DNA from 3 places in the Microbacterium sp. CGR2 genome. Region 3 is predicted to be linked to each of the others. Evidence: predicted binding sites of a transcription regulator. Region 3 holds the regulator's gene; each other region holds the start of a gene.
What was found. The regulator LexA, encoded in region 3, represses DNA repair genes until DNA is damaged. The targets are predictions, from matches to a motif close to TCGAACANNTGTTCGA.
Positions count from the first base shown of each region.

Region 1: the regulator LexA is predicted to act here: its motif matches at 5,366-5,381, upstream of D7252_RS03330 (HNH endonuclease signature motif containing protein).
Region 2: the regulator LexA is predicted to act here: its motif matches at 6,648-6,663, upstream of D7252_RS06240 (HNH endonuclease signature motif containing protein).

Region 1 covers NZ_RBHX01000001.1:637,082-646,841, forward strand. Annotated here, with positions in the region: gene D7252_RS03310 (ABC transporter ATP-binding protein) at 1-1,114, opposite strand, end outside; gene D7252_RS03315 (enoyl-CoA hydratase/isomerase family protein) at 1,425-2,486, opposite strand; gene D7252_RS03320 (ATP-binding cassette domain-containing protein) at 2,599-4,704, shown strand; gene D7252_RS03325 (hypothetical protein) at 4,808-5,257, opposite strand; gene D7252_RS03330 (HNH endonuclease signature motif containing protein) at 5,392-6,834, shown strand; gene D7252_RS03335 (glutamate-1-semialdehyde 2,1-aminomutase) at 6,859-8,193, opposite strand; gene hemB (porphobilinogen synthase) at 8,202-9,179, opposite strand; gene D7252_RS03345 (uroporphyrinogen-III synthase) at 9,176-9,760, opposite strand, start outside.
Region 2 covers NZ_RBHX01000001.1:1,227,906-1,237,665, forward strand. Annotated here, with positions in the region: gene D7252_RS06200 (ABC transporter permease) at 1-439, shown strand, start outside; gene D7252_RS06205 (ABC transporter permease) at 448-1,404, shown strand; gene D7252_RS06210 (carbohydrate kinase family protein) at 1,401-2,423, shown strand; gene D7252_RS06215 (ADP-ribosylglycohydrolase family protein) at 2,416-3,486, shown strand; gene D7252_RS06220 (dihydrofolate reductase family protein) at 3,557-4,120, opposite strand; gene D7252_RS06225 (MarR family winged helix-turn-helix transcriptional regulator) at 4,335-4,838, opposite strand; gene D7252_RS06230 (NADP-dependent oxidoreductase) at 4,928-5,857, shown strand; gene D7252_RS06235 (HNH endonuclease) at 5,865-6,548, opposite strand; gene D7252_RS06240 (HNH endonuclease signature motif containing protein) at 6,695-8,035, shown strand; gene D7252_RS06245 (metallophosphoesterase) at 8,108-9,067, opposite strand; gene D7252_RS06250 (LacI family DNA-binding transcriptional regulator) at 9,107-9,760, opposite strand, start outside.
Region 3 covers NZ_RBHX01000002.1:26,134-35,893, reverse strand. Annotated here, with positions in the region: gene metE (5-methyltetrahydropteroyltriglutamate--homocysteine S-methyltransferase) at 1-1,827, shown strand, start outside; gene lexA (transcriptional repressor LexA) at 1,954-2,640, opposite strand; gene D7252_RS18585 (LysM peptidoglycan-binding domain-containing protein) at 2,929-3,306, shown strand; gene D7252_RS18580 (histidinol-phosphate transaminase) at 3,343-4,437, shown strand; gene hisB (imidazoleglycerol-phosphate dehydratase HisB) at 4,434-5,051, shown strand; gene hisH (imidazole glycerol phosphate synthase subunit HisH) at 5,048-5,683, shown strand; gene D7252_RS20540 (AAA family ATPase) at 5,713-7,218, opposite strand; gene priA (bifunctional 1-(5-phosphoribosyl)-5-((5-phosphoribosylamino)methylideneamino)imidazole-4-carboxamide isomerase/phosphoribosylanthranilate isomerase PriA) at 7,332-8,078, shown strand; gene D7252_RS18555 (SseB family protein) at 8,062-8,847, shown strand; gene D7252_RS18550 (DUF1844 domain-containing protein) at 8,875-9,267, opposite strand; gene infC (translation initiation factor IF-3) at 9,522-9,760, shown strand, end outside.

The DNA of each region.
Region 1 (9,760 bases), on a different contig from region 3:
AACCGGTGGAACCGACGATCGCGACCGTCTCGCCCGGCTGAGCGGCGAAGCTGATGCCCTTGAGCACGGGGGCGTCGGCTCCGGGGTAGGTGAACTCGACGTCATCGAGCGCGACAGAGCCCGGTGTCGGGAAAACGGTGACGCCGTTCTCCGGGCGGACCATCGTGGACTCCGAGTCGAGCACCTCGCCGATGCGCTCGGCCGAGACCGCGGCGCGCGGAATCATCATCGCCATGAAACTCGCCATGATGACGCCGCCCATGATCTGGCCGATGTACTGCATGAAGGCGAAGAGGGTGCCGACCTGGACAGTGCCGTTGTTGACCTCGATGCCGCCGAACCAGATGACCGAGACGACCGTGACGTTGAGGATCAGCATGAACAGCGGGAACAGCAGCACGAACAGGGAGCCCACCTTGCGACCCACCACCATGATGTCGGTGTTGGCCCCTCGGAAGCGTTCCTCTTCGATGCGCTCCCGGACGAACGCGCGGACGACGCGGACGCCCGTGAGCTGTTCGCGCATGATGCGGTTCACGTTGTCGAGCTTGCCCTGGTAGGTGCGGAACAGCGGAACCATGCGACCGATGACGAGCGCGGCGAGGATCAGCAGCAGCGGCACGGAGACGGCGATCAGCCAGCTGAGGCCGACATTCGTCTGGACGGCGAAGATGATGCCGCCGATCGCGAGGAGGGGCGCAGTGACGAGCATGGTCGCGCCCATCATCGCGAGCATCTGCACCTGCTGGACGTCGTTCGTGTTGCGCGTGATGAGTGAGCCGGCGCCGAACTGCGAGACTTCGCGCTCGGAGAAGCCGCTGACCTTGCCGAACACGTCGGCGCGGATGTCGCGCCCGGCGCCCATCGCAGCCCTGGCGGCGAAGTAGGTCGCGGTCACGGAGGCGACGATCTGCCCCAGCGACACGGCGAGCATGAACAGACCTGTGTTCCAGATGTAGCCGGTGTCGCCCATGGCGACACCCTTGTCGATGATGTCGGCGTTCAGGCGGGGGAGGTACAGGGTCGCCGCCGCACTGGCGAGCTGGAAGACCAGCACACCGAGCAGGAGCCACCTATAGCGAGACAGGTAACGGAGGAGGATTTTTCCCAGCACAGGCGCACTTTCTAGGAAGGGTGGAACGGCGGATTTCTCGGCAGACGGATGCCGACCGACAATCGGCCACACCAAAGGGTGCCACGAAGCGCGGACATTCGTATCCCTCTTGAGGCGTACCTTCGCTGACAGCGAACCATTTCGCCTGCGGCCAGCGGTTTCTAGACCGGGACGAAGAAGTCGAGCCCACACAGTTGGCGGGGATTTTCACACTCCGCGGGCCGATTCGGGATGTTTCATCCGACATCCGTCAACACTCCCGACACGTGTACCGAGCGGTCTGACAGTTGTCCGCGGGCGACGCCCGGACTCAGAAGAGCGGATGCTCCGGCACATAGTCCCGCGCGGCCGCACCGGCATCCGCCGGCAGCTCGGCGAGAGTCGGCGGATCCCAGCGCGGAGTGCGGTCCTTGTCGACCAGCTGCGCGCGGATGCCCTCGACCAGGTCCGGATGCTCGTTGACGAACCAGAGCACGCGTCGGTATTCACCCTCCAGCGCTTCCCGCAACCCGGCGGCCTCGCGGGCCTCGCGCACGGCATCGAGCGTGACCACGAGGGCGGTGGGAGCGAGCCCCTCCAGGACGTCGGCGGCGGCCGCAGCATCCGGAGCCTGCGATGCGCGCAGCCGCTCGACGATCCCGACGACGTCGGGTGCCGAGAACGCCTCGTCGATCCATCCCTGCGATGCGGGAAGCCGGCTCGGATCCGGCGTCTCGTCGAAGAGCAGCACGATCTCGCTGGGCCCGGTCGGATCGGCACGGTAGGCGAATGCCTCACGAAGAGCGTCGAGCCGTTCGGACGGCACGAAGTGATCGGCGAAACCCAGGTGCACCGCATCCGCCCCGCTCATGCTCGCGCCCGTCAGTCCGAAGTACTCGCCGAACCGACCGGGGGCCCGGCCCAGCAGCCAGGTCCCACCGACGTCGGGCGTGAAACCGATGCGGGTCTCCGGCATGGCGAGCTTCGAGCGCTCGGTGACGATGCGGATGGCGGCGTGACCGGCCAGGCCGATCCCGCCACCCATGGTGATGCCGTCCGCCAGCGCCACCACCGGCTTCGGATACTCGGCGATCAGCGCGTTCAATGCGTATTCCGCCCGGAAGAACTCCGCGGTCCGCTCCGCCTGCCCCGCGACGATCTGCCCATGCAGCGCCCGCACGTCGCCGCCGGCGCACATCCCACGCTCCCCCGCCCCGTCGATCAGGACGATCTGCACGTCTGTGTCGTCGACCCACGCGGTGAGCGCCTGAGTGAGGAGTTCGATCATGCCGAGATCCAACGCGTTGATCGCCTCGGCACGGTTGAGGGTGAGCCTCCCGAGGGCCCCTTCCGTGCGGACGAGGACACGGGGCGCGGAGGTCGAATCGGTCACGGATGCCAGGCTACTCCGTCGCCCCGACGGCCCGGCATCCGCACGAAATACGCGATCCGAGCGCTTTTCCGGCAGGATAGGGGGAACTGTTCATTGCAACGAGAGGTCGCGGATGCCCGACGGACAGGTGCTCGAGTTCACGAATGTGACGAAGCGCTTCAATGAGGTGACCGCTGTCTCGGACTTCTCCGCACGCGTCGAGCCCGGTGCTGTCACCGCCTTCCTCGGCCCGAACGGGGCGGGCAAGACCACATCGCTCCGGATTCTGCTCGGCCAGATTCGCGCGACGTCCGGAACGGCCACGATCGGTGGCATTGCATATGCGGAGCTCCGTCAGCCGCTGCGCACGATCGGTGCAGTGCTGGAGGAGACGGCCTACCGGCCGCGGCGCACCGCCAACCGCCAGCTCACGATCGCGGCGAAAGCCAACGGCATCCCGCTCTCGCGTGTCGACGAGGTGCTCTCGCTGGTCGGCCTCGAAGGAGAGGGCGATACGCGCATCGGCGGGTACTCGCTCGGCATGCGCCAGCGGTTGAGCGTCGCGCACGCCCTTCTCGGTGATCCCGGGGCGCTCGTGTTCGACGAGCCCGCCAACGGGCTCGACCCTGAGGGCATCCGGTGGATGCGACTGCTGATGCGGCGCCTGGCCGACGAAGGCCGGACCGTCCTCGTCTCCTCCCACCTTCTCAGCGAGGTCGAGCAGGTCGCCGACAACGTGCTCGTCCTGTCCAAGGGGCACCTCGTCCTGGCGAGCGGCATCGAGAAACTCGCCGACCCGAACGCAGGATCCGTCGTGGTCGACGCCAGCGACCGGGGCGCGCTCACCTCCGCCCTGTCGGCAGCCGGATTCGACGTCGAGGTGCTGCGCTCCGGGCTCACCGTGCGAGGTGGCGACGCCGGAACGGTCGGCGCCGTCGCCGCTGCAGCCGGCATCGCCCTCAGCACACTCGTGCAGCGAGGGCCCACCCTCGAGGACGTCTTCATGGACCTGGTGCGCGGCGGCAAGCTCAGGCCGCGCGTCGAATCCGCCGCATCACAGCTGATGGCCCCGGAGAGCTCTGGCTCGGTGGCCACTGTCGCGATCGGCGCGGACAACGAGGGTACGGCGGACTCGGATGAGGCTTCCGACGCGTCGAAGCTGCCGGATGCGACAGCCGCGTCGCACGACGTCAGCAGCGACACGGACGGCGGGGCACCGAGTTCTGAGAAGACGCCGCTCGCTGATCACGCTTCGGTCCAGGTCAGCCTGGTCGAGGAGATCACCGAGAGGGCGTCCGCGACGGAGGCGACCGTCGAGCAGGACGCCGGATCCACGACAGCGAGGTCGTTCGACGAGATCCTCTTCGGTGCGGCCTCCGACACCGCCGAGACACCGGCGCCCGAGCAGGCGCACCACAGCCTCGCAGCGGTCTTCGAGGAGTCTGAAGCACCCGCGGAGTCGGCGACAGCGGAAGAGCCGGTACCGGTCGATGAGGGCGTCGGCGTCGGTGACGCGACCGACGAGACCGCGCGGGTCGACGAGACCGGTGCAGTCGACGAGACCGGTGCGGTCGACGCAGCCCTCGCGGTCGATGAGGCCGGCACTACCGACGAGACTGTGGCGGTCGACGAGGCACCTGAAGCCGGCGAGGCCGGCGAAGATGATGAGTCCGGCGAGGCCGACGACGACAGCAACCCGACAGACGACGGCAGCCTGACGACGGGCGAGATCGAGTCCGTGGGGGTGGAGTTCTTCGCCGAGCTCGACGAGACGGATGCTCCCGGCGAAGCCGAGAGCGAAGCCGGGGGCGAAGCCGAGAGCGAAGCCGGGGATGCAGGCGACGCCGACAGCGACGCACCGGGGGCAGCAGAGCGTGCGGACTCGATCGGAGACAGCCCCACGCAGGAGGGCGAGGACGACCCTCGCTCCGCCGCCGTGACCTCGATGCTCGCCGCCGCCGCTCGCGCGTATTACGACGACGAGCCGAAGGACTATCCGCTCGGCGGCGCAGAGTCGTCGGTGGACGGCGGCGCGTCGCACGAGGGTGCAACCACCGACGACGGCCGTCAGTGGAGCGTCGCATCGACGGGCGTGATCGACACGGTCTCGAGCGCCGAGGCGGTCGAGACTTCAGAGGATCACGAACCGCACGACGAGCACGACCCTCACAACGAGCACCATGAGCACAACGAGCACAACGAGCACGACGAGCACGACGGTGACCATCACCCGCAGTGAGCGCGTTCTGCGCTGACGACAACGCCCTCCCCACCCGAAGGTGGCGGAGGGCGTTCCGTTGTCAGGATGCCGTTGTCAGGATGCCGCAGTCAGGATGCCGCAGTCAGGCCGGCCGTGGGCGGATGACCGGGCGACGGCTTCCTTTCGACACAGGGACCGGGGCGGTCGCGACGATCTCTTCGACAGTGGTCGGTTCGTCGGAGACGTCGAGTCGAAGGGCATGGGTGAGGGCGAGACCGTGCCGCGTGGTCAGGATCAGCCGACCATAGTGCTCGTCGCCCTCGAGGTCGATCACCACGCTGGGGCGGCGACGGCGGATGAGCACGAAGTCGAGACTCCCCGCCGCCTTCCAGCTCCCCGCGGCGAGGACGCCGGGGATGTGCGTACCCGGGTTCGGCACCCCGCGCAGCCACGTCCAGGCATCTTCGATGAGCTGCACCTTGGCGATGGTCTCGCGCGCGACGCGAACATTCTGCCGATGGAAGGTGGCGGCACGCTCGATCGGGGAGAGCACGATCTCCAGTTGCGTCTGATCCAACAGCAACGTCACCATGCCCCCAGTCTGCCAGCGCGGGCCTTCCCGTTGTCTGGAAGTTGCTCACAGGAAAGCAACGATCCGTTGTGGCGCGCCCCGTGTTGCACAAATCGCCTCTTTCGGTATTCGAACATATGTTCTATACTAGAGGCATGGCCACCCACTCCGACGACACCATCGAGCAGCGTCGCGAGCTGCTCGATGCGTGGGTCGAGAAGCGGCGTCAGATCGCCATCATGGAGGCCGAAGCGTCGACGCTTCTCGCTGACCGCGTGCGCGATCTCGACGCCGACGTTCGGGAGCACCCGCATCACCGGGAGGCGATTCATCGGTCGATGATCGCCGAGTACTCGGCCGCCGGCCGTGTCGCCAAGGGCAGCGTCGAGTACGCGTTTTCCGACGCCTACTTCCTCGACGATGCGCACCCGGCCATCCGCGAGTCCTTTGGTCGCGGCGACATCACCGCCGCGCACGTGCGAGAGATCGTTCGGGCAGCGATGATCGTCCGGCAGGCGGTTCGTGAGGGGCGGGCCGTTCCCGAAGCCCTGAGTCTCTACGACACGGCGGCTCTCGTGGTGGCCGAGCGCGAAACTCCGGGTCGCACACGAGCGATGGTGCGTCAGATCGCTGCGTCCCTCGCCGGCGAGACGCTGAACGATCGCCATCGCCGAGCCCGCGGCGAGCGTTCGGTCACGATGCGTTCGCTCGATGACGGCCTGGCCATGCTGCAGATCGTGCTCCCCGAGCACCTCGCCGCCGCCATCCTCGACCGTCTCACCCGGCTCGCTGAGAAGCTGATCGCCACCCGCGACGATCACACGCCTGCTCTCACTTCCGACGCCCTCGATGCTGGACCAGACCCGATCTATCTGCACGATCTGGCGCCCGACGACCCGCGCCGCGACGATCCCGCCCTCAACGAGCACCGGTTCGATGACCACGTGATCTTCGGAGAAGACGGTACCTTCACCCTCGATCCGTGTTCTCCCGACCTTGAGCACCTGCCGTCCGACGAGCGCACCGTCGACCAGGTTCGCGCCGATCTGCTGAGCGACCTCCTCCTCACGACCGATCCGTCCGAGGCGAACGGCACCGGGCTCGACGGGGTGCAGGCGCGGGTGCAGGTCACCATCGCCGCTTCTTCCCTGATCGGTGCCGATGATCGCCCCGCAGAGCTCGATGGCGTCGGCCCTCTGCACCCCGACATCGCCCGAGATCTCGCAGGTCGGTGCCGCGGATGGTCGCGCCTGTTCCTCGATCACTCCGGCATGGTGACCGCCACCGACACCTACTCCCCCACCGAGGCGATGCGGCGGCACTTGCGTGCCCGAGATCAGCACTGCCGGTTCCCCGGGTGCCGTATGCCCGTCCATCGCTGCGAGATCGATCACAATCACGACCATGCCAAGGGCGGCAGAACTTCGACAGACAATCTCAGTCACTTCTGCATCGGGCACCACACGTTGAAGCATCCCGATATCCACGAGCGATATCGATGGACCGCCCGACAACTCCCCGGCGGGGACATCGAGTGGATCAGCCCGATCGGGCGCAGCTACACCGATGCAGCGCCGCGCAGAGTCATGTTCGTCTGAATAGCCGCCGCAGCCGCACCGGTCTCACGCCGGAGCAACGGCGACGGCAGCCGCCGCGGCCGCAGCCGCGGCTGGCAGGGCCGCTTCGATGATCTGAAGCTCCTCGTCGCCGTGCGCAGCCGTGAGGAACCACGCCTCGAAGACACTCGGCGGCAGCGCCACACCCTGCTCCCGCATCGAGTGGAAGAACGGCGCGTAGCGGAACGACTCCTGCGCCTGCGCTTCGTCGTAGTCGCGGGGAGCAGAAGCACGGAAAGACGCGTTGAACAGACTGCCGGCCTTCGCCACCGCGTGGGTCACTCCCGCGTCCGCGAGAGCCCGATCGAGCGCCGTGGCCAGCCGCGAGGATGCCGCATCCACGGTCGCGTACACCTCCGGCGTCGCCCCGCGCAGCGTCGCGAGCCCCGCAGCGACCGACAGCGGGTTCCCCGAGAGCGTCCCCGCCTGATACACCGGCCCGAGCGGCGCGAGAAGATCCATGATCTCCGCCCGACCGCCGAGCGCGGCCAAGGGCATCCCGCCGCCGACGACCTTGCCGAAAGCGATGATGTCGGGCACGTACTCCTCCCCCGCAGCAGCCTGCAGCCCCCAGAACCCGGCAGCATGCACGCGGAACCCCGTCAGGACCTCATCGAGGATCATCAGGGCACCGTGGGCGTGCGCGGTGTCTGCGATGAGGCGGTTGAACCCCGGCAACGGCGCGACGACGCCCATGTTGGCAGCCGCCGCTTCGACGATGACCGCCGCGATGCGGTGCCCGTGCTCGGCGAAGACCGCGGCGAGAGCATCCGGGTCGTTGTAGCCGATGACCAGCGTCTGTGCGGCGATCGGCCCCGGGACCCCCGCGGACCCGGGAAGTGCCAGCGTCGCCACGCCGGAACCCGCCTGAGCCAGAAGCCCGTCCGAATGACCGTGGTAGTGCCCCGCGAACTTCACCAGCAGATCGCGACCGGTCGCCCCGCGCGCCAGGCGGATCGCGGTCATCGTCGCCTCGGTGCCCGTCGAAACCAGACGCACCCGCTCCACGGGGCGAACGTCGCCGAATCGGACACGATCCGCGATCAGGGTCGCCAGTTCGACCTCACCCTCGGTCGGAGCGCCGAACGACAGTCCTCGCGCTGCGGCCTCCTGCACGGCCGCCACGACCTCGGGATGCGCGTGCCCGAGGAGAGCCGGCCCCCATGAGGCCACCAGGTCGACGTACCGCCGGCCGGAAGCATCCGTGACCGTCGCTCCCTTCGCCGAGGCGAGGAACCGCGGTGTGCCGCCGACGGAGCCGTAGGCGCGCACGGGCGAGTTCACCCCACCGGGGATGACTGCCCTGGCAGCCGAGAACAGGTCGTCATTGCGGTCGGTCATCAGACTCCTCAGTCGTCGAGCCAGCGGGCAGCCTCGGTCGCCCAATACGTCAGCACCGCGTCCGCGCCCGCTCGGCGAATGGAGAGCAGCGACTCCAGGATCGCGGCACGACGGTCGATCCAACCGTTCGCCGCGGCGGCCTCGATCATCGCGTACTCGCCGGACACCTGGTACGCCCACACCGGGACGTGCACCGTGTCGCGCACCTCGCGCAGAACGTCGAGGAAAGACATCGCCGGCTTCACCATGACGATGTCGGCGCCTTCCGCCTCGTCGACGACGGCCTCACGCACGCCCTCCCGACGGTTGCCGGGATCGAGCTGATACGTGCGGCGGTCGCCCTGCAACTGCGAGTCGACGGCCTCGCGGAAGGGCCCGTAGAACGCACTCGCGTACTTCGCGGCGTACGCGAGCAGCAGCGCGTCCGTGAAACCCTCCGCGTCGAGAGCGGCGCGGATGACGGCGACCTGGCCGTCCATCATCCCCGAGAGCCCCAGCAGCTGCGAACCGGCGCGCGCCTGGGCGAGCGCCATCGATGTGTAGCGTTCGAGCGTCGCATCGTTGTCGACCGCCCCGTCGGCGGTGAGAACTCCGCAGTGACCGTGGTCGGTGAACTCATCCAGGCAGAGGTCGGTCTGCACGACCAGCGCGTCGCCGACTTCGGCGGCCAGCGCCTCGGTCGCGACATTCAGGATGCCGTGCGGATCATCCGCCCCGGACCCTCGCGCATCGCGCACAGCCGGAACACCGAAGAGCATCACGCCGCCGACACCGGCCTCCGCAGCCTCCACAGCTGCGGCGCGCAGCGAATCGACCGAGTGCTGAAGGACGCCCGGCATCGAACCGATCGCGGACGGCTCGGTCAGCCCCTCGCGGACGAAGAGCGGTAAGACCAGTTGCGCCGGCCGCACCGACGTCTCGCGCACGAGGTTGCGAACCGCCGGCGACTGACGAAGACGCCGCAGCCGGACTTCCGGGAAGCTCACGGCGCGAACTCGTCAGCGGAGTGCGGGAGCGTGAACTGCGAGACGGCGTCGATCAGCGCATCGACGGTCTGCTTGTCTGCGACGACGGAAACCGACAGGCCCGCCTTGCGCGCGTCCTTCGCCGTACGCGGGCCGATCGCGGCGAGAAGGGTGTCGTCGGGGATGTGCGGGAACTGCGCGCGCACCTGCTCCGCCACGGAGCCACTGGTGATGAGGATGGCGTTGATCCGGCCGTTCTCGACGTCGCGCCGGATGCGCTCGGTCACGGGAACTCCGACGGTGCGGTAGGCGACGACGCTCGCGACGTCGTGCCCGGCCTGCGAGAGCAGCTTGCTGAGCACGGGCTTCGCGATCTCGCTGCGGAGGGCGAGGATGCGGCGGGGCTGCGTCTCCAGAGCGATCAGCTGCTCCGCCATCCCCTCAGCGGAGTTGTCCTGGTCGGGAACCAGCGCGACCTCGTACCCCACGGCCTGCAGAGCCGCCGCCGTGGTCTCGCCGACCGCAGCGATCTTGGTCGAACGGGGAACCACCGCGCGATGCGCGAACAGCACGTCGACGGTGGTCGCGCTCGTGACGGTCAG
Region 2 (9,760 bases), on a different contig from region 3:
GTTCATGCATCGGCGCCCCTCGGGCCGCGAGCTGTATGCCACCGGATCCAACCCCGAGGCCGCGCGGCTGTCGGGCATCCGCGTCAAGCGCCTCACCTTCCTGAGCTATCTGACGATCGGTGTACTGGTCGGGCTCGCCGGTCTGATCTACGTCGGCCGAGTGGGTGTCGTGCAGGCGTCGAGCGGAAACGAACTGACGCTCCTCGCGATCGCCGCGGTCGTCGTCGGCGGTACATCGATCCTGGGTGGCGAGGGCTCCGTCCTTCGCACTCTCGGGGGCCTCGTCTTCATCGTGGTGCTGCAGAACGGGATCGTCCTCGCCGGCGTCCCGCCGCTCTGGAACGGACTCATGGTCGGTACCACGATCATCCTCGCCGTGGCCATCGACGTCCTCGCGGCGCGCAAGGCCAACCGCCCACTCCTGAGAGGTCTCGCATGAATCGCGTGATGAGGTCCATCCCCTGGAGTGACCGCCGGGTCTCCCTCGCACTACTCATCCTCGTCGCACTCGTCGCGATGAGCCTGCTGTCGCCGTACTTCCTTCGCCCCGACAACCTGCTCTCCATGACGCAGTACGGCGCGGTGCTGGGACTGCTCGCCCTCGGGCAGAGCATCGTGATCCTCGGCGGCGGCGGTGGCATCGACCTCTCGGTCGGCTCGACCATGAGCCTTTCCGGCGTGGTGTTCGGACTGCTCGCGGTCAACGTCGGCCTTGACCCCTGGGTCGCGGCCCTCGGTGCCATCGCGGCGGGAGCGCTCCTGGGCGGCATCAACGCGGCTCTGATCACCCTGCTGCGCATTCCTCCGCTCATCGCCACGATCGCCACCCTGTACCTGTTCGCCTCCGCGGCGCTGGTGCTCACGAACGGCATCGACATCAATGGCTTCGACCGTTCCGGCTTCGCCTTCCTCGGTCAGAGCAAGATCGCCGGGTTCCCCACGCAGGTCGTGCTCGTCCTGCTACCCGCCTACGTGATCGCCGCCATCATCCTGTCGCGCACTCCTGCGGGCCGCCGCATCTACGAGACGGGCAACAACGCCCAGGCAGCGCTTCTCACGGGCGTGAACGTGCGCGCTACCCGCGCCGGTCTCTACATCACCTCGGGAGCGCTCGCCGGTGTCGCGGCCGTCGTCAACGCGTCATGGCTGCTGAACGCCAAGGCCGCTGCCGGTGCGGGCATGGAGTTGCAGTCGATCACCATCGCGGTCCTCGGCGGCATCGTCATCACCGGTGGCATCGGCCGCGTATCCGGCACGTTGCTGGGCCTCGTGCTCGTGGTGATCCTCAACTCCGGTCTGCAACTGGCCGGTGTGAGCAACACCTGGCAGATCGGTCTTCTCGGAGCCGTGCTCATCATCAGCGTCCTGATCGACACCCTGCGAGTACGGAGGCAGCGCACATGAGCGAGCTCAGCACCCTCAGCACCCTCATCCCCTCGATTCCGGCACGAGGCGAGCGGGCGATCGACTTGCTCGTCGTCGGCGACACCGGCATCGACCTCATGGTCGACGTCGCCGACCTGCCCGGCCGAGACGCGAAGTCGATCGGGCAGAGTCTCGGCATCCACCCCGGAGGCATGGGTGCGAACTTCGCCGTCGCAGCCGGCCTGGCGGAGTCGGCGCTGCGGGTCTCCCTGTTCTCGCGCGTCGGTGACGACCCGTTCGGCGTCGGATGCATCCGTGCGCTCGCCAGTGCGGGCATCGCGACCGATCATGTCGAGGTGATGCCCGACGAGCTCACCTGGTGGTGCGCCGTCGCGGTCGCCGCCGACGGCGAGAAGAGCCTCCTCGGCGGACGCACGCCGGCCTCTCTTCCCGATGCCTCCCGCGTGGGCCGCGACGTGCTCTCGGCGACCCGCTGGCTGCATGTGCTCGCCGACGTTCCGGGGTCGGACGACCTGATCCGGCGCGCGCGATCGGCCGGAGCGAGAACCAGCGTCGACGTCGAGGGCAGCTACGTCGTCGAAGACCCCGAACGGGCGAGGGAGCTCATCGCCCTCGCAGACCTGGCGATCATCAACACCGGCGCGGCGCAGAACCTCACCGGCACTGCCGATGACGAGACGGCGCTCGCCGCTCTTCTGGACGGCACCGCGCACCGCGCCGTCGTGCTCACTCGCGGTGCGGGCGGCTCGCTTTTCGGAGCTACAGACGGCGACGGCGCCATCTCGGTCTGGTCGCAGGCCAGCGTGATGGTGCCGCGTGTGGTCGACACGACGGGCGCGGGCGATGCATTCGCCGGCACGGTCGTCGCTTCGCTGCTCGCCGACCGTGGCGTCGACCAGGCTCTCGCCGCAGCGGCCGCGCACGCTGCCCAGACGATCCGGCACCTCGGGTCCCGCTCCGGTGGCGTCCCCGGGTGGCCGCACACCGTGACTCACCGCACACCTGCCTCACAACAAACAGGAGACATCCATGACTGAACTGACTGTCGCGACCCCGCAGACCGACCCGACGCGCTTCACCCGCCTCGAAGACAAGATCCTCGGATCACTCGCGACCGCGGTGATCGGCGACGCACTCGGTGCTCCGACCGAGACGCGCAGCATTCCCCAGATTCGCGCGCTCTTCGACGGTCCTGTGACGGAATTCCAGAAGCCCCTCGCGGATTCTCCCTACTCGAAGGGTCGTCACGCGGCGCAGATCACGGATGACAGCAGTCAGCTGCTCATGCTCGCCGAGGTGTTCATCCGCACTCGCACGGCGATCACCGCGCGCGACGTCGCCGACATGATCCTCGAGTGGTCGACGAACACCGACTACTTCCCGCACTTCGCCGGACCCACGACCCGTCGCGCGGTCGCTGCGCTTCGTGAGGGCGCAGACCCCGAGACGATCGGCGCCGCGGGTGACGAGGCCACCACCGGTGCGAGCAACGGTGCCGCGATGCGCGCCGGTGCCGCCGGACTCGCCCACCCGGGAGACGTGGGTGCCGCTGTTCAAGCGGCGCTGATCACGGCACGCCCCAGCCACTTCACCTCGGTCGGAGTCGCCGGGGCCGCCGCCATCGCCGGCGCCGTGGCCGCTGCGCTCGTCGATGACGCGAGCGTCACCGACGTGGTCGATGCCTTCCTCTGGTCGGCGCTCGAGGGAGAGCGGCTCGGACGCGAACTCGGGCGCGAGGTCCCCGCGCCGAGCGTGTACGAGCGTGCCAAGCGCGCCGCCGAGATCGCGATCGTCGAGCGCGACCAGGACCGGCTCGTCGCGCGCATCGCCGCCGAGATCGGCACCGGGCTCCCGGCAGCCGAGGCTGTTCCCGCGGCTCTCGGATTCTTCGTCGCCGCTGCCGGCGACCCGTGGCGCACCGTGCAGGCGGCTGCCAACGCGGGCGACGACACCGACACGGTCGCGTGCATGGCTGGATCGATCGCCGGAGCCTTCTCGGGCTTCGCCGCCGTGCCGCGCGACAAGTACGCGCAGGTGCTGGAGGCCAACCCGATCGACATCGCCGACGTCGCCCAGCGGTTGTACGAGGTCGTTCGCTGACGGACATCCGGCAAGGATGGGGTCGGGCCTCGGAGGTCCGGCCCCTTCCGCGTCCCTCCGCCAGCTGCCGTCAGACTCGCGGACGATACCGCTGCACGACGACTCCCGACCCGAACTCCTCGCGCCCCACGAGCTCGAGCTGCACCCGCTCGCTCAGCCCGGCGAGCAGCGTCGGCCCGTGCCCGGCGACGACCGGATGCACGGCGAACACGTACTCGTCGATGAGTCCCCACTCGGCCAATGCCGTCGGCAGCGTCACGCCGCCCACCGACAGAAAGCTGTCTCCCGGCTCCTGCTTGAGGCGCTCGACCGCCTCTCGGAGGTCGCCGTCGAGCAGTTCGGAGTTCCAGTCGACCGCAGTCAGGGTGCTCGAGACGACGTACTTCTTCGTCCGGTCGATGGCTTCGGCGAACAGGACCTCCGACTCATCCATCCAGTCGGGCCACACGCCGTCGGCCGGACGCCGCCACGCCGACTCCATCATCTCGTAGGTCACGCGGCCGTAGATCTCGGCATCCGCTCGTTTCATCTCGGACGTCCAGAAGTGCATGAACTCCTCGTCGGGTGGGAGCCCCGCCTCGTGATGGCAGCATCCGTCAAGCGTGACGTTGATGGCATATCGCAGCGGTCTCATCTGTCGCTCTCCCTTGGATGCGCAGTGCGGTTTCTCGGGAAGGTAGCAGAGCACGATCGCGCTGTCACCGGCGTGGGCACGCGAAGGAGGCGTTTCGTCTCGCAGGCTCGCTCAACGACCGGGGTGGTTGGACTCGATCAATGGCTGGACGCTGTGGGGGTGAGGCGTTTCGTCTCGCTCCGCTCGCTCAGCGACCGGCGGGGGCCGAGCTCGCTCAACGACCGGGGGTCGGCTTGCGCCGGCCGGCCGACCGCGGGGGATTCGCGCGCAGGTGCCCACTGACCTGCGTCATCACTCGCGCGAGCGTGTCGACATCGGCATCCGTCAGTGATTCGAACAGCAGACTCTTCACTGCCTCGATGTGCCCGGGGAACACTCTCGCCAGCACCTCCCGCCCCTCTGCGGTGATGGCGACGATCGTGCTGCGCTCGTCCTCGGGTGACGGCGCCCGCGTGACGAGCCCGCGTTCCTCGAGCGACTGCGCCTGATACGTCAGGCCACTCCTGCTGTAGACGACCCCGTCGGCGAGGTCGGTCATCCGCTGGCTGCCGCCCGGAGCGTCGCCCAACCGCGCGAGCAACTGGAACTGTACGTAGCTGAGCTTCCCGACATCTTTCAGCTGCTTCTCGACCGCGTGCCGCAGGAGGCTGCTGACTTCGGTGAAGGCGAAGTAGGCGGCGAGCTCCGTCGAGGAGAGCTGAGGAGGATTCGTGCTCATGCCCTAAGTATACGGCTTGCTTCGAATTCGAAGCAGTGCTACTGTCGACTTATTGCTTCGAATTCGAAGCACAACGAAAGGACAACATTATGAAGGCAGTACGGTTCCACGAAGTGGGCGGCCCCGAAGTTCTCCAGTACGAAGACATCGAGCAGCCCACGCCCGCCGCGGGTCAGGTGCGGCTGCGTGTCGCAGCATCCGCCTACAGCGCCGCCGACAACGGCATGCGCGCCGGCTTCCTCCCCATCCCCGTGGTGCTCCCCCACGTTCCGGGTTACGACGTCTCCGGAACCGTCGACGCGATCGGCGACGGCGTGAAGGAGTTCGCTGTCGGAGACGCGGTCATCGGCTTCCTGCCGATGGTGGAAGACGGAGGTGCCGCCGAGTATGTCGTCGCCCCGGCATCCGCTCTGGTTGCGGCGCCGAGCAGCGTTCCCCTCGCGGATGCTGCGGCGTTGCCGTCCGTCGCCCTCACTGCGCGCCAGGCGCTCTTCGATGAAGGGGGTCTCGAAGCGGGCCAGCGAGTCCTGATCGTCGGCGCGGGCGGCGTCGTCGGCAAGTACGCCATCGCCCTGGCCAAGAGGGCCGGCGCGTACGTCATCGCCACGGCAAGCCCGAGAAGTGCGGATGCTGTGCGCGCAGCCGGTGCGGACGAGATCATCGACCACACCGAAACCGATGTGCGCGAGGCGGTCACTGAGCAGGTCGACCTCCTCCTCAACCTCGCCCCCATCGACCCGGACGAGTTCACCGCCCTGGTGAGCCTCGTCCGCTCGGGTGGAGTCGTGGTGAGCACCACCGCCTGGATGCCGGCACCTGACGACGCCGAACGGAACGTGCGGTCGGTGGTCGTGTTCGTCCGCAGCGACGCCGAACAGCTCCGGGAGCTCGTGGCCCTGGTCGACAGTGGCGATCTGCGACTGGAAGTCACCCGCCGCATCCCGCTCACCGAGCTGCCGGCGCTGCATGCCGAGGCCACCTCCAGACCGATCGCCGGCAAGGTGATCGTGATTCCGTGAGGTGTCGTCACTCCCGTGGCAGTCGTGGTGCGCTATCCGGCCCGGAGGTCGCCACAGCTGCCGCGGGAGCGGCGGCGTGAGCTGCGGCTCGGGCGGCGTCGCGGGCCGCGCTCCGAGCGGCGTCATGCGCTTGTCGCACGCGCGTCCTGATCTCCTGCGCGTCTTGGTCGGCGACGCGCATCAATTCCAGCAGGCGCTTGTGGTGCGCCCAGTGCCGATCCCACAACTCGGGCCCGACTGCGGCGAGGAAGTCGACTTTCGTCGGGACTCCGCGGCGTTCATACTCCTGAAGCCGCGCGATCCGCTCCTCGATATCTCGGATGCCCCGGGCTGTGGGTGAGAGCCTCGCGGTGCTGCGCATCCACACGAGCCAATTCTTGTTCCCCTTGCTCTGGTTGCACTTCCCGCAGGCAGGGACGAGGTTGTGAATCTCAGAGATATAGCCGGTCGGTCGCTGCTGGTCCACGAGGGGTCGCAGATGATCCCACTCCGTGCTTTCGCCGCCGCAGTACGCGCAGGCGATGTGGTCGAGCATTCCCAGGACATCCAGCGCGTCGCGGACCTCGGCCTCGGAAGGCATCACGACCGGGATGACTCCGTTCACGAACGAGTTCGTGATGCTCGAACTGCGGCCCGAGATCCGCACCGGATTGGGCATTGCGAACCAGCTCAGATACACCGGAGAAGTCATGAGTCGATCTTCGTGGATTGGCGACCGCACGCGCACGAATCCCATCGTCGAGCGGGCATCTGGATCACTTCCACCGATATGCCGAAGTACCGGCGTAATTCGAACAAACGTTCGAAACTCGCAACGATCCGAGGTAGTATTGAGGCATGGCAGAACTGATCGGATTGCACGAGGCGATGGCTCGCCTCGATGCGGTCTGGGCAGACGCTGACGCCGCGTCCGGCCTGTCACGCGAGCAGCTGATCGCCGTGAACGACGCCATCGGCGTGGTGCAAAGGCGAGTGGATGCCGTGCACGCCGACGTCGCTGCGGGAATCGCTCATGAGTCCCGCCCCGAGTTGGGTGCTGAGGGTCTGGCCAAGCAGCAGGGGTTCCGCACCGCAGCCAAGCTGATCGCCGCGACGACCGGGGTGTCCACCGGCGACGCCAGCCGCCTGGTGAAAGTCGGAGAGGCGACCGCGCCGCGCACAGACCTTTTGGGCGCCCAGCTGCCGGCCAAGTATCCGGCGCTGCGAGAGGCACTCGCCTCCGGCGCCCTCGGTGTGCAGGCCGTGGCCCTGATCCTCGCGCTGCTGGAGCGTTGCCGCATCGCCGCCGGGGCCGAGCGCATCGCGCAGGCCGAACAGTTGCTCGCCGAGGCCGCCGTCGGACTCTCCCTCGACGACGTACGACGCCTGGTCGTGCGGGCAGAAGCCTGGCTCGACCCCGACGGTATCGAGCCCAAAGAAGACGACAAGCGCTCGAAGCGATCACTGACGATCTCCGAACGCGGCGGAATGGTGCACCTGAACGCCATCCTCGACGCCGAGACCGCAGCCCCGGTGGTGGCCGCGATCCGCGGGTACGTCACCGCCGCCTTCGCGGCGCGCCAAGAAGCACCGGATGCCGATGCACCGGATGCCGACCGCCGCAGCGTCCAGATGATCCAGGCCGATGCTCTCGCCGTATTCTGCGGCCACGTGCTCAGCTGCGGCCAGAAGGTTCCGCTCGCCGGGGCCACGGTCATCGTCCGCATGAACCTCGACGACCTGCAGAACGGCACCGGATCAGCGACGATCGACGGTCTCGATCAGCCGGTCAGCGCGAAAACCGCCAGACAGATGGCGGCCGCCGGAGGAGTGATCCCCTGCGTCCTCGGCGGGGACAGCGAGATCCTCGACTGGGGCAGAGAGAAACGCCTCTTCACACGGGCGCAACGACTCGCACTCGTGGAACGCGACGGCGGATGCGCGATGTGCGGACTCCCACCCGAAATGACCAAAGCACACCACATCCGATGGTGGAAACGAGACCACGGGCCCACCGATCTCACCAACGGGGTCCTCCTCTGCGAGACCTGCCACCACCGCATCCACGACAACGGCTGGGACATCCACATCGACGGCACCGGAATCAGCGCACACGTCTGGTTCCTCCCACCCCGCTACGTCGACCCCGACCGCACACCCCGCCTCGGCGGCCGCGCACGATTCGACATCGCCGCATGAGCCGGGGCGGCGTGGGGCGGGCGCTTCGTCTCGCTGGCGCTCGCCCAACGGCCGGGAGTCAACCACCGGGAGTCAACGACCGGCCGCCCGCCAACCGATCCCACGCCCCGCGATCCGCCGACCGGCCTCATCCGCAGGGACCGCCTCGCCGACATCCCCGCCCCACTGCAATGACACAGCCGAATGCACGATCGTGTCCGCATACACATGAACCAGGTTGTAGCCCTGCGCAGCATCCTGACCACGGGTCGCACCAGGCGGCTGTGTCAGATCCTGGCCATACGCACTCGACGACGCCGCCACCACCGGCACCCCCGCGAACAGGCCGAACGACGGGTGGTGGACATGCCCAGACAGAATCCCCCGCACCTCCGAACCCGCCAACACCTCACGCAACCGAGCCTGACCCCGCAACTCCACCATCACCGCGGTGTCCAATACCGTCGGCAACGGCGGATGATGCATGAGCAGCAAGGTCCCCGCCGACGCCGGCGCCTCGAGCTCCGCCGACAACCACGCCAACTGCGCATCGTCGACCTCACCCCAATGCGCCCCCGGCACCGTCGAATCCACCACGATCACGCGCAGATCGCCGAACCACCGGACCTCGGTGATCGGCTCCTCACCCACAAGACCGCTCGCAGAACCACCGGCACCGGAAACCGTAGGTCTACCGGCGTCCCCGGCAATCCCCGCAATCCCCGCGCCCGCCAACAACTCCGCCCGCATCGCCGCCCGGTCGTCATGGTTCCCGGCCGCCCACACGACTTCGCACCCCAGCGCTGCCGCGGCATCCTCCACCAGCGGGCGCAGCCGCCGATACGCCGACACATCGCCCCGATCCGCCAGATCACCCGTCAGCAACAGAGCATCCGGCTTCAACCCCGAAGCCACCAGCTTCGACAGCATCAACTCCAGATTCGAATCCGCATCCGCGCTGCTTCCGTACAGCGGCGAGCGTTCGCCAGGCAGATGCGTATCCGAGATGTGCACGAAAGTATGCGACGGACGGGGATGTTCGGTGAGGATCATGTCACTTCCTGGTCAGCGAACGGTCGAACAATCAACATTTCAGACAGCGGCCGCCGTCGAACCGACGACCAGCGAACCGGCGAACGACCTCCGCACGGTCGCACCAGCACCAGCACCAGCACCAACACCCGCACGCAACAGGTCCTGCATGGTCTCCACGGCCGCCGCCGCCACCGACTCCACCGGAATCCGCACGGTCGTCAGGCCCAGCAGATCGGCTCCAGGCAGGATGCCGTCGCACCCGGTGACACTCACGTCACCGGGCACGTCGAGCCCTCCGGCCAGAGCAGCCCGCATCACCGCGAGCTGCCGATAGTCCGAGGCGCACATGATCGCAGTGTCTCCCGACACCACGGCCCCCATCGCCTCGGACACCCCTTCATCCGGCCGTGCCCCGGCCGAGATCATCGTCACCGACGCGCCCGCGGCGATCAGCGTCTCCCGCATCGCCTGCGCGCGCAGATGCTCCGGATACGACGCCTCCGGACTCCCGGCCAGCACCACCACCCGGCGATGCCCCAGCGACAGCACATGCGTCGCCAGCATCCGCCCGTGCGCAGCATCGTCATAGTGCGCCGAGTGAATCCGACCCGACTCCTCGCCGCGACCCGCCCGCAGAATCGGCACCTGATCCGTGAACGGCGCTAGCTGCTCCGAGGTGATGCCACCCGTCGCCACGATCAGCCCCGCCAC
Region 3 (9,760 bases):
CGCCCCGTGATCGTCGGGCCGGTCACACTGCTGGCTCTGGCGAAAGCTTCGGACGATACGCCCGAAGGCTTCGATCCGCTGTCACGACTTGCCGACGTGCTGCCCGTCTATGTCGAGCTGCTCGCCAAGCTCAAAGCAGCCGGAGCCGAATGGGTTCAGCTGGATGAGCCGGCGCTCGTCAGCGAGTCGCTGCCGGCGTCGACGTCGCAGCTGGCGGATGCCGCGGCATCCGCTCTCGCTGTGCTGGGCGCGGCAGCGGAGCGGCCGTCGATTCTCGTGGCTGCGCCGTACGCAGACCTCGGCGACGTGTTCACGGTGCTCGCCGCCGCCCCGATCGAGGCGATCGCGGTCGACCTGGTGCGCGGTGGCGTTCCCGCGCCGGTGCCGGGCTTGGAAGGGAAGACGCTCGTCGGTGGTGTGATCGACGGGCACAACATCTGGCGCGGTGACCTGGCCGCGGCCTTCGACAAGCTCGAGGTTCTGCGCGGACTCGGTACCCCCGTCTCCGCCGCAACCTCGACGTCTTTGCTGCATGTGCCGCACGACGTCACCGACGAGACCCTTCTCGACACTCGTCTGGCTTCCTGGCTCGCGTTCGCGGATCAGAAGGTCGAGCAGGTGGGCGTTCTGGCGCGAGGCCTCGGGGAAGGTCGCGATGCCATCGCTGCCGAACTCGACTCCGCCTCGGCTGCGCTGGAGGATCGACTGACCGCGCGCGGAGTCCGCGACGGCGAAGTGCGACGCCGCACGCTCGAGGACGCGGACTTCTCGAGGGTCTCCTACGAGGAGCGAGAGTCCGCCCAGGAAGCGCTCGGGCTTCCCGCACTGCCGCTGACCACGATCGGATCGTTCCCGCAGACCGGCGACATCCGTCGCGCACGCGCACAGTTCATCCGAGGTGAGGTGCCTCAAGAGGACTACGAGGAGTTCCTCCGCCGCGAGGTCGCGAGCGTCGTGTCGCTTCAGGAAGAGCTCGGTCTGGACGTGCTCGTGCACGGCGAGCCGGAGCGCAACGACATGGTTCAGTACTTCGCGGAGAACCTCGACGGTTTCGCCGTGACGGAGAACGGCTGGGTCCAGTCCTACGGGTCCAGGGCGACACGGCCGTCGATCCTGTGGGGGGATGTCTCCCGGCCCGCGCCGATCACGGTGGCCTGGTCCAGCTACGCCCAGTCGTTGACCACGAAGCACATGAAGGGGATGCTCACGGGGCCGGTGACGATCCTCGCCTGGTCGTTCGTGCGCGACGACCAGCCGCTGGGGGAGACCGCGAACCAGGTCGCTCTCGCGCTTCGCGAGGAGATCGGCGACCTCGAGGCGGCAGGCATCGAGGTCATCCAGGTCGACGAGCCCGCGCTGCGCGAGCTGCTGCCCCTGAAGAAGGCCGATCAGGCCGCGTACCTCGACTGGTCTGTCGGCTCCTTCCGCCTGGCCACGGGTGGCGCGGCGGCCGGTACTCAGGTGCACACGCACCTCTGTTATTCCGAGTTCGGTGTCGTCATCGACGCCATCCGGGCGCTGGATGCCGACGTGACGTCGATCGAGGCGGCGCGCAGTCGCATGGAGGTCGTCGCGGACATCGCCGAATCGGGGTTCGATCACGGGATCGGCCCCGGGGTCTACGACATCCACTCGCCCCGGGTGCCGACGGTCGACGAGGTCGAGTCGCTGCTGCGTCGCGCGGTCGAGGAGATTCCGACGCGCCAGCTCTGGGTGAACCCGGACTGCGGCCTGAAGACCCGCGGCTACGACGAGACCACTGCGTCCCTGCGCAACATCGTGGAGGCCACCCGCCGCGTCCGCGCAGACGTCTCTGTGAGCGTATGACCGTGTGAGCGCGACTTCTGCGGCCTCGGCGGCACCGACGGCGGCCGGCATCGCGACCTGAGGCCGTAGACGTCGGCGATGGCCGCAGAAGTTCGCGCCCGCCAGCCCATCGTGTGCGTGTGGGGATCAGACGGCGCGGAGCACCGCGACCACCTTGCCGAGGACGATCGCCTCGTCGCCGAGGATCGGCTCGAACGCGGAGTTCCGGGGGAGCAGCCAGGTGTGGCCGTCGCGGCGTCGGAACGTCTTGACGGTCGCATCGCCGTCGAGCATCGCGGCAACGATCTCGCCGTTCTCCGCAGTGTTCTGCGAGCGGATGACCACCCAGTCGCCATCGCAGATCGCGGCGTCGATCATCGACTCGCCGGAAACTTTGAGCATGAACAGGTCGCCCTTGCCCACCAGTTGCCGCGGGAGCGGGAAGATCTCTTCGACGTGCTGGTCGGCCGTGATGGGCACGCCTGCGGCTATCCGGCCGACGAGTGGGACGAGAGCCGCGTCGCCCACTGGGGTGGCCACATCTGCGGGGTTCTCCGCGCTGGTGCCGGGCAGGTCGATGAGCACCTCCATCGCGCGGGTCTTGCCGGGATCGCGGCGGAGGTAACCGCTGAGTTCGAGTTGACCGAGCTGGTGGGTCACGCTGGAAAGGGACTTGAGCCCGACCGCGTCACCGATCTCGCGCATGCTCGGCGGGTAGCCGTGATGCGCGATGGAGGTCTGGATGACCTCGAGGATGGCCATCTGCTTCGGGCTGAGGCTCTTCCGCCGACGCGTCCGAGGGGCCTCCTGCTCCGGGGCTGAGTTCTCGCTCATGGTGCTCCTTCAGTGCGAAGTCCGACGTTCCTCTTCGAATGTCGGAGGCCCGTGGTGGGGTGTTGTTATCGAAACCGTATCCGAGAATCGCGCCGATCTGGAAGATCTGTTCGAGCGTGTCGGCAGATTCCCGGCCTCGATTTCGAAGAACAGTTGACAGATGTTCGAACTCGAAGATATCTTCGGTACGTAGCTTCGCATTCCCGGCTCCCGGCCGAGTCGCGAATGCGAACGCTACGCCAACTTCACCGCCGACCTGAGGGCCGGAGGAAAGGCAAGGAGCCCGACATGAGCAGCATCACCTTCAGCAACGCAGCAGTCGTCCACGCGCCCTCGGCCACGCGGATTCGATTGACGGCACGCGGTCGCGGTGTCCTGCTCGCACTCGCTGCGGTGCCGCTGGCTGTGGGTATCGCCTTCGCCGCGATCAGCGGTGGCAGCGCCATCGCCTCGGGCGGCGACGCCTCGGCTGTCAGCGGTAGCAGCGCCGACTTCGTGACGGTGACGGTGATGCCCGGTGACACGCTGTGGTCGATCGCCAGCTCGATCGCCCCGGCCGCCGACCCGCGCGATGTCATCGGCGAGATCACTCGCCTCAATCTGCTCCCGACCGGCCAGCTCCAGATCGGTCAGGAACTGGCGATCCCCGCGCAATACTCGAGCTGACTCCGGTCGGCGATCCACCCCCGGCGCGCCCTTAACATGGGAAGGGTGACCTCTTCACTCGATGCCCTCCCGTTGCGCGACGATTTGCGGGGCTTGACGCCCTATGGTGCTCCACAAGCGCCGCTGCCGATCGCGCTGAACGTCAACGAGAACACGCACCCGGTTCCGGATGCCGTGGCGAGCGACATTCTCGATGACATCGCCGTCGCTCTACGAGACGTGAACCGATACCCGGATCGGGAGTTCACCACACTGCGTGAGGGATTCGCCGACTATCTCGGTCATGGCCTCACCGCGGAACAGATCTGGGCAGGCAACGGATCCAACGAGGTGCTCCAGCACATCCTTCAGGCTTTCGGCGGCCCTGGGCGCACGGCTTTCGGATTCGCACCGACGTATTCGATGTACCCGCTGATCGCTCAGGGCACCGGGGCGCGATGGGTGCCCGGGACCCGCGAGCCCGATTACACGATCTCGCCGGAAGACGCTGCGGCGCAGGTCCGTGACACCGACCCCGACGTGATTCTGCTCTGCTCGCCGAACAATCCCACGGGCACACCCTTCGGCCTCGACGTCGTGGAAGCGGTGTACGAGGCTTCCCGGGGAGTCGTGGTCGTCGATGAGGCGTATCAGGAGTTCGCGCCGCGCGAAGCGGCAAGCGCGCTGACCCTGCTCGACGGGCGCCCCCGGCTCGCGGTGTCGCGCACGATGAGCAAGGCGTTCGCGTTCGCGGGTGCGCGCGTCGGATATCTGGCGGCGGATCCCGCTTTCATCGATGCGCTGCGCCTGGTGCGGCTGCCCTACCACCTCAGTGCGCTGACCCAGGCAGCCGCCGTCGCGGCGCTGCGCAATGCCGACGTGATGCTCGGCATGGTCGACGAGATCGTCGAGCAGCGCGACCGGATCACAGCGACGCTCGAGGCCCTGGGGTACACGCCCCACGAGTCCTGGTCGAATTTCGTGCTGTTCGGAGGCGTGAACGACCCGCGCGCAACGTGGCAGCGCCTCTACGAACGCGGCATCCTGATTCGCGATGTCGGCATCCCAGGGCACCTCCGGGTCACGGCGGGCACGGAGGCGGAGAGCACCGCGTTCCTTGACGCACTCGCCTCGATAGGATCGGCTTCATGAGCACCTCCGCAGAAAACCCGCGTACCGCGAGCCGCGTGCGCAGCACGTCGGAGTCCACGGTCGAACTCGACCTGAACCTCGACGGAACCGGCGCTTCGCGCATCGACACATCGGTGCCGTTCTTCGACCACATGCTCACCGCCTTCGCGAAGCACTCTCTGACCGACCTCACGGTGCGTGCTTCGGGCGACACTCACATCGACGCTCACCACACCGTGGAGGACGTCTCGATCGTGCTCGGCCAGGCGATCCTCGAGGCGCTGGGTGACAAGTCCGGTATCTCCCGCTACGGCGACGCGCTCGTACCTCTCGATGAGGCACTCGCGCAGGCGGTCGTCGACATCTCCGGTCGCCCGTATCTCGTGCACGAGGGGGAGCCCGCAGGGTTCGAGCACCACCTCATCGGCGGGCACTTCACCGGGTCCTTGGTTCGGCACGCCTTCGAGGCGATCACGTTCAACGCCGCTTTGACCGTGCACGTGCGTGTGCTAGGTGGGCGCGACCCGCACCACATCGCTGAGGCGGAGTTCAAGGCCTTCGCGCGGGCGTTCCGGCAGGCGAAGGCCCTCGACCCGCTCGTCGAGGGAATTCCGTCCACGAAGGGTGCACTGTGAGTCGGGCTCCCCGGGTCGCCGTCTTCGACTACGAGTCCGGCAACGTCCACTCAGCGGTGAAGGCGCTCGTCGCCGCCGGCGCGGATGCTGTGCTGACGCGCGACCGTACGGAGGCACTCGAAGCCGACGGGCTTCTCGTTCCCGGCGTGGGCGCGTTCCAGGCGGTTCGCGATGCTCTGCACGCACACGGCGGAGACGAGATCATCGACCGGCGACTTGCCGGCGGACGCCCCGTCCTCGGGATCTGCGTCGGCATGCAGGTGCTGTTCGAGCGAGGTGTCGAACGCGGGCACGACACCGAGGGCCTCGGAGAATGGCCGGGAACGGTCACCGAACTCAACGCGCCCGTGCTGCCGCACATGGGATGGAACACGGTCGACTCCGGCGCCGACAGTGTCCTCTTCCGCGGCATCGAGCAGGAGCGCTTCTACTTCGTGCACTCCTACGGGGCGCAGTCCTGGGAGCTCGACGTCATTCCGCCGTTCCCGCAGCCCGTGCTCACTTGGACGACGTACGGAGAACCGTTCCTCGCAGCGGTCGAGAACGGGCCGCTGTCGGCGACGCAGTTCCACCCCGAGAAGTCCGGCGAGGCAGGCATCCAGCTGCTTCGCAACTGGATCGGGAGCCTCTGAGTCCCACTCAGACGATCGGCTGCTCGGCGTCAGAATCCGCGTGCGACGGATGCCGCGGCCGAAAGCCATGCGCGCTGAGTGCGCTTGGCGAGAGCGCCGTACCGCAGGTGGCCGTCCACCATCTCCTGATCGAAGGGGATCGTGACGACGTCGCGGGCCAGGGACTTGTACCCGCCGACGACGTGCTCCACGTCGGCCGCCGACGCCTTCGGGTCAGCCTGCGAGACCACGACGACGGACTGCTGAGCAAGTCGAGCCGAACGCTCATCGCGGTCCTCGAGTGCCTCGATGAGCAGCGCGCCGGCCTCGGCGTGATCGTCGCGTGTCGTCGTCGCGACGACCAGCTGATCGGCACGATCGATCATCTGCAGCCACATCGGATCGGATTCATCGTTGCCTGAGTCGATGATGATGAGCCGGTAGAACTTCGCCGCCACCGCGTGGATGGCGTCGACGTCCTCCGGGCTGAGGCGGTTCTCATGGGCGAGCCTGATGGGCTTCGACCGCAGCACGTCGTACTTCTCTCGCGGCTGGTGGTGCATGAAGTGGGCGAGGTCTGCGGACTGCGCACCCGTGCCGAGCAGTCGCCCGACTTCAGGCAGCATCTCCAGCAGAGTGCGGTCATGGGATCCGGCGTCGGTCCGCCATCCCAGGGTTCCGCGGGTCTGGTTGTTGTCCCACGCCAGGACGCCTGCGCCGCCGTACCGGGCGAACACTGCCGAGAGCAGGATCGTCGTCGGGGTCTTTCCCGCGCCACCCTTTCCGTTGACCACGGCGATGGTGCGCGGGCCGGGCCAGTGCTGACTCACCGCGAGTTCGTCATCCCGGACAGGCTGCTCCTGGGGCGACGGGGCAAAGTGGAAACCGAGCCGGTTCAAGAGGCCTCGCGCGCCCTCGCGCGCCGGCTCTTCGGGGCGCTCGGTCTGCAGGAACGAGTGCCGATCGCGCAGCACGCGTTGTTCCCGTCGCGACGCCGGCTCGATGGGAGCGTACACCGGCATCGACGGTGCGAAGCTGGCAGGAGCCTCGTCGGCGGCGGGAGCGTCGTCGGCTGACGGCGCACTGACCGGAGGCGCACTGACCGGGGGTGCGGTGACCGGGGGTGCGGTGACCGGGGGTGCGGTGGCGGGAGCCTCGGCGGTCGGCGGTGCGGTGACGGGCGGGGCGGTTACGGGCGGTGCGGTGACGGGCGGGGCGGTGACCGGCGGGGCGGTGACCGGAGGTGTCGGAGCGGGAGCGGCGACGGACCGCACGGCGACCGGAGAAGTGATCGGATCCTCAGGGCCCGCATCACCGGGACTCGGCGCATCGGGCGCGGGCGTCTCGACGGGGTCTGGACGACGCTCCTGTCGTGCGGCGGCACGAGTGCGACGATACGGCGGCTGGCCCGGCATCGACGAGTCGGCAGCGGGCAGTGGGGGAGCGGGAGGGGCGCCCATCGGGAAGAGCGGGACGGAATCGACGAGCTGCGGCTCGCCGCCGTTGTCGGGCGACGCCGCTGGGGCCTTGGCTTCTTCATGCGGTCCGGACATCATGACTCACCCTATCTCCTGCATTTGGAGGGCGACTGCCTCCGCGATACCCTCGGTTCTCGTGCGTCCGCGACGCCTGCTCGCACCACGGATCTGTATCCTCACCTTAGGAACTCATGAACGACTTCGCGCAGTCTCCCTCGCTCACGCTTCTCCCCGCGGTCGATGTCGCCGGCGGCAAGGCGGTCCGCCTCACCCAGGGCGAGGCCGGCACCGAGACCAGCTACGGCGACCCGATGGATGCTGCCGGGGAGTGGGTGTCGCAGGGTGCGAAGTGGATCCACCTCGTCGACCTCGATGCTGCTTTCGGTCGCGGCAGCAACACCTCGATCCTCCGCAAGGTCATCAAGCAGTACAAGAACGTGAACGTCGAGCTCTCGGGCGGCATCCGTGACGATGCGACGCTCGAGGCGGCGCTGGAGAGCGGCGCCAGCCGCATCAACCTCGGCACCGCCGCCCTGGAGAATCCGGAGTGGGCGGCCGACGTCATCAGCCGCTACGGCGAGGCGATCGCCGTGGGACTGGACGTGCGCGGCACCACCCTGGCGGCACGCGGCTGGACCAAGGAAGGCGGAGACCTCTGGGAGGTGCTCGACCGTCTCGAGGATGCCGGCTGCAGCCGCTACGTCGTCACCGATGTCACGAAGGACGGCACGCTGCGCGGGCCGAACCTCGAGCTGCTGCGCGAGGTGACTTCCCGCACACCGAAGCCCGTCGTCGCGTCCGGCGGAATCTCGAACCTCGACGACATCATCGCTCTTCGCGAGCTCGTCCCACTCGGTGTGGAGGGCGCGATCGTCGGCAAGGCGCTCTACGCGAAGGCCTTCACGCTCGCTGAGGCGCTGGATGTCGCAGGGGACTGACGACATCGGCGGCCCGGGCCACGGCGACTCTGCAGGGGTGCCATGGGAGGGCCGGAGTTTCGAGTCGAACCCGCACGCGGCGGATGACGGTTCCGCCGACCCGGCACTGCTCGACGCCGTGCTGCGCTTTCGCGCCGGTCAGGGCACTCAGGTCGAGGTCGTCGACGCCTTCCGGAGCGCCAGGGTCCTGATCCCGCTCGTCGCCGAGCGAGGCGATGAGGGCGTCGCCCCGAACGGACTCACTGTCGACAAGACGCAGGAGCTGTCGATCGTCACGGTCGCCGCTCCCGACGGTCGCCGGGTTCAGCCCGTCTTCTCATCGGTCGGCGCCATGAGGAACTGGGATGCGACGGCACGGCCGATTCCCGTCGAAGCGGTGCGAGCGGCTCTGGCGGCATCCGCGGAGGACACCGACCTGATCGTGCTGGACCCGACGTCGGACACCGAGTTCGTCCTGCGCCGCCCGGCGGTCTGGGCGATCGCGCAAGGACACGAGTGGGAGCCCAGCTTCCTGTCGCCGGAGGTCTTCGCGGCGCTGCAGGAGAGCGTGGCTCACGAACTCGCCGTGATCGACGTGGCCGTCGCTCCGGGCGATCCCGATGCGCGGCTACGGGGCCCGGAACTCATCGTCGTCCTGGAGCTCGTCGACGGTCTCGAGCGCGAGGTGCTCGACGCGGTGCTCGCCCGACTCGCTCAGCGCTGGGCGTCCGATGATCGCATCGCGGTCCTCGCGGACTCGCTCACGGTCAAACTGCGCCGCAGCGCCTGAGCGAACTCGACGCGCCGTCCGGTCGGACTAGTTGACCGGACCGGTCCACTTCTCGCCCGGTCCCTTGCCGATGGGATCGGGAATGACCGATGCTTCGCGGAAGGCCAGCTGCAGGGACCGAAGGCCGTCGCGCAGTGAACGCGCGTGCATGTCGCTGATCTCGGGAGCGCCCGCGGTGATGAGACCGGCGAGGGCGTTGATCAGCTTGCGGGCTTCGTCGAGGTCGAGCTCCGAATCGGGGTCGTCCGCCAACCCGAGCTTCACGGCGGCCGCGCTCATCAGGTGCACGGCGGCGGTCGTGATGACCTCGACCGCAGGCACATCGGCGATGTCCCGGGTGGCGGAGGATGCCGCTTCCTCTTGCCGTGCCCAACGCTCTTCGCGCTCGCGTCTGGCCTCGTCCGGTACCTGGTTCGTCACTTCGCCTTGCCTTCTGTTAGACTTTGGCGGGCTCCGGAGCGTAATGCTCCGGTACGAAAGAGGATTCACTTCCCACCCGCGCTTGCCGTTCCAGGCTACCGGGTCCAGCACTCCGCCGGTTCCGATCGTGAGATCCGACCGGCAGGCAGGGTGCGAGCCGGTGTCTGAACGCCGGTGGGTGGGGGACGATTCCGAATTCGCCCGTGATGCTGAGAGCGTCGCGGTGGCTGAATCACATCGTCTAAGGAGCACCTATCAGCGATCCCCGCACCAATGAGCGCATCCGCGTCCCCGAGGTCCGCCTCGTCGGACCCGCGGGTGAGCAGATCGGCGTTGTCCGCATCGAAGCGGCGCTGCGCCTTGCGCAGGAAGCCGATCTTGACCTCGTCGAGGTCGCCCCGAACTCGAAGCCGCCCGTGGTCAAGATCATGGACTACGGCAAGTTCAAGTACGAGGCCGCCCAGAAGGACAAGGAAGCTCGCCGTAACCAGGC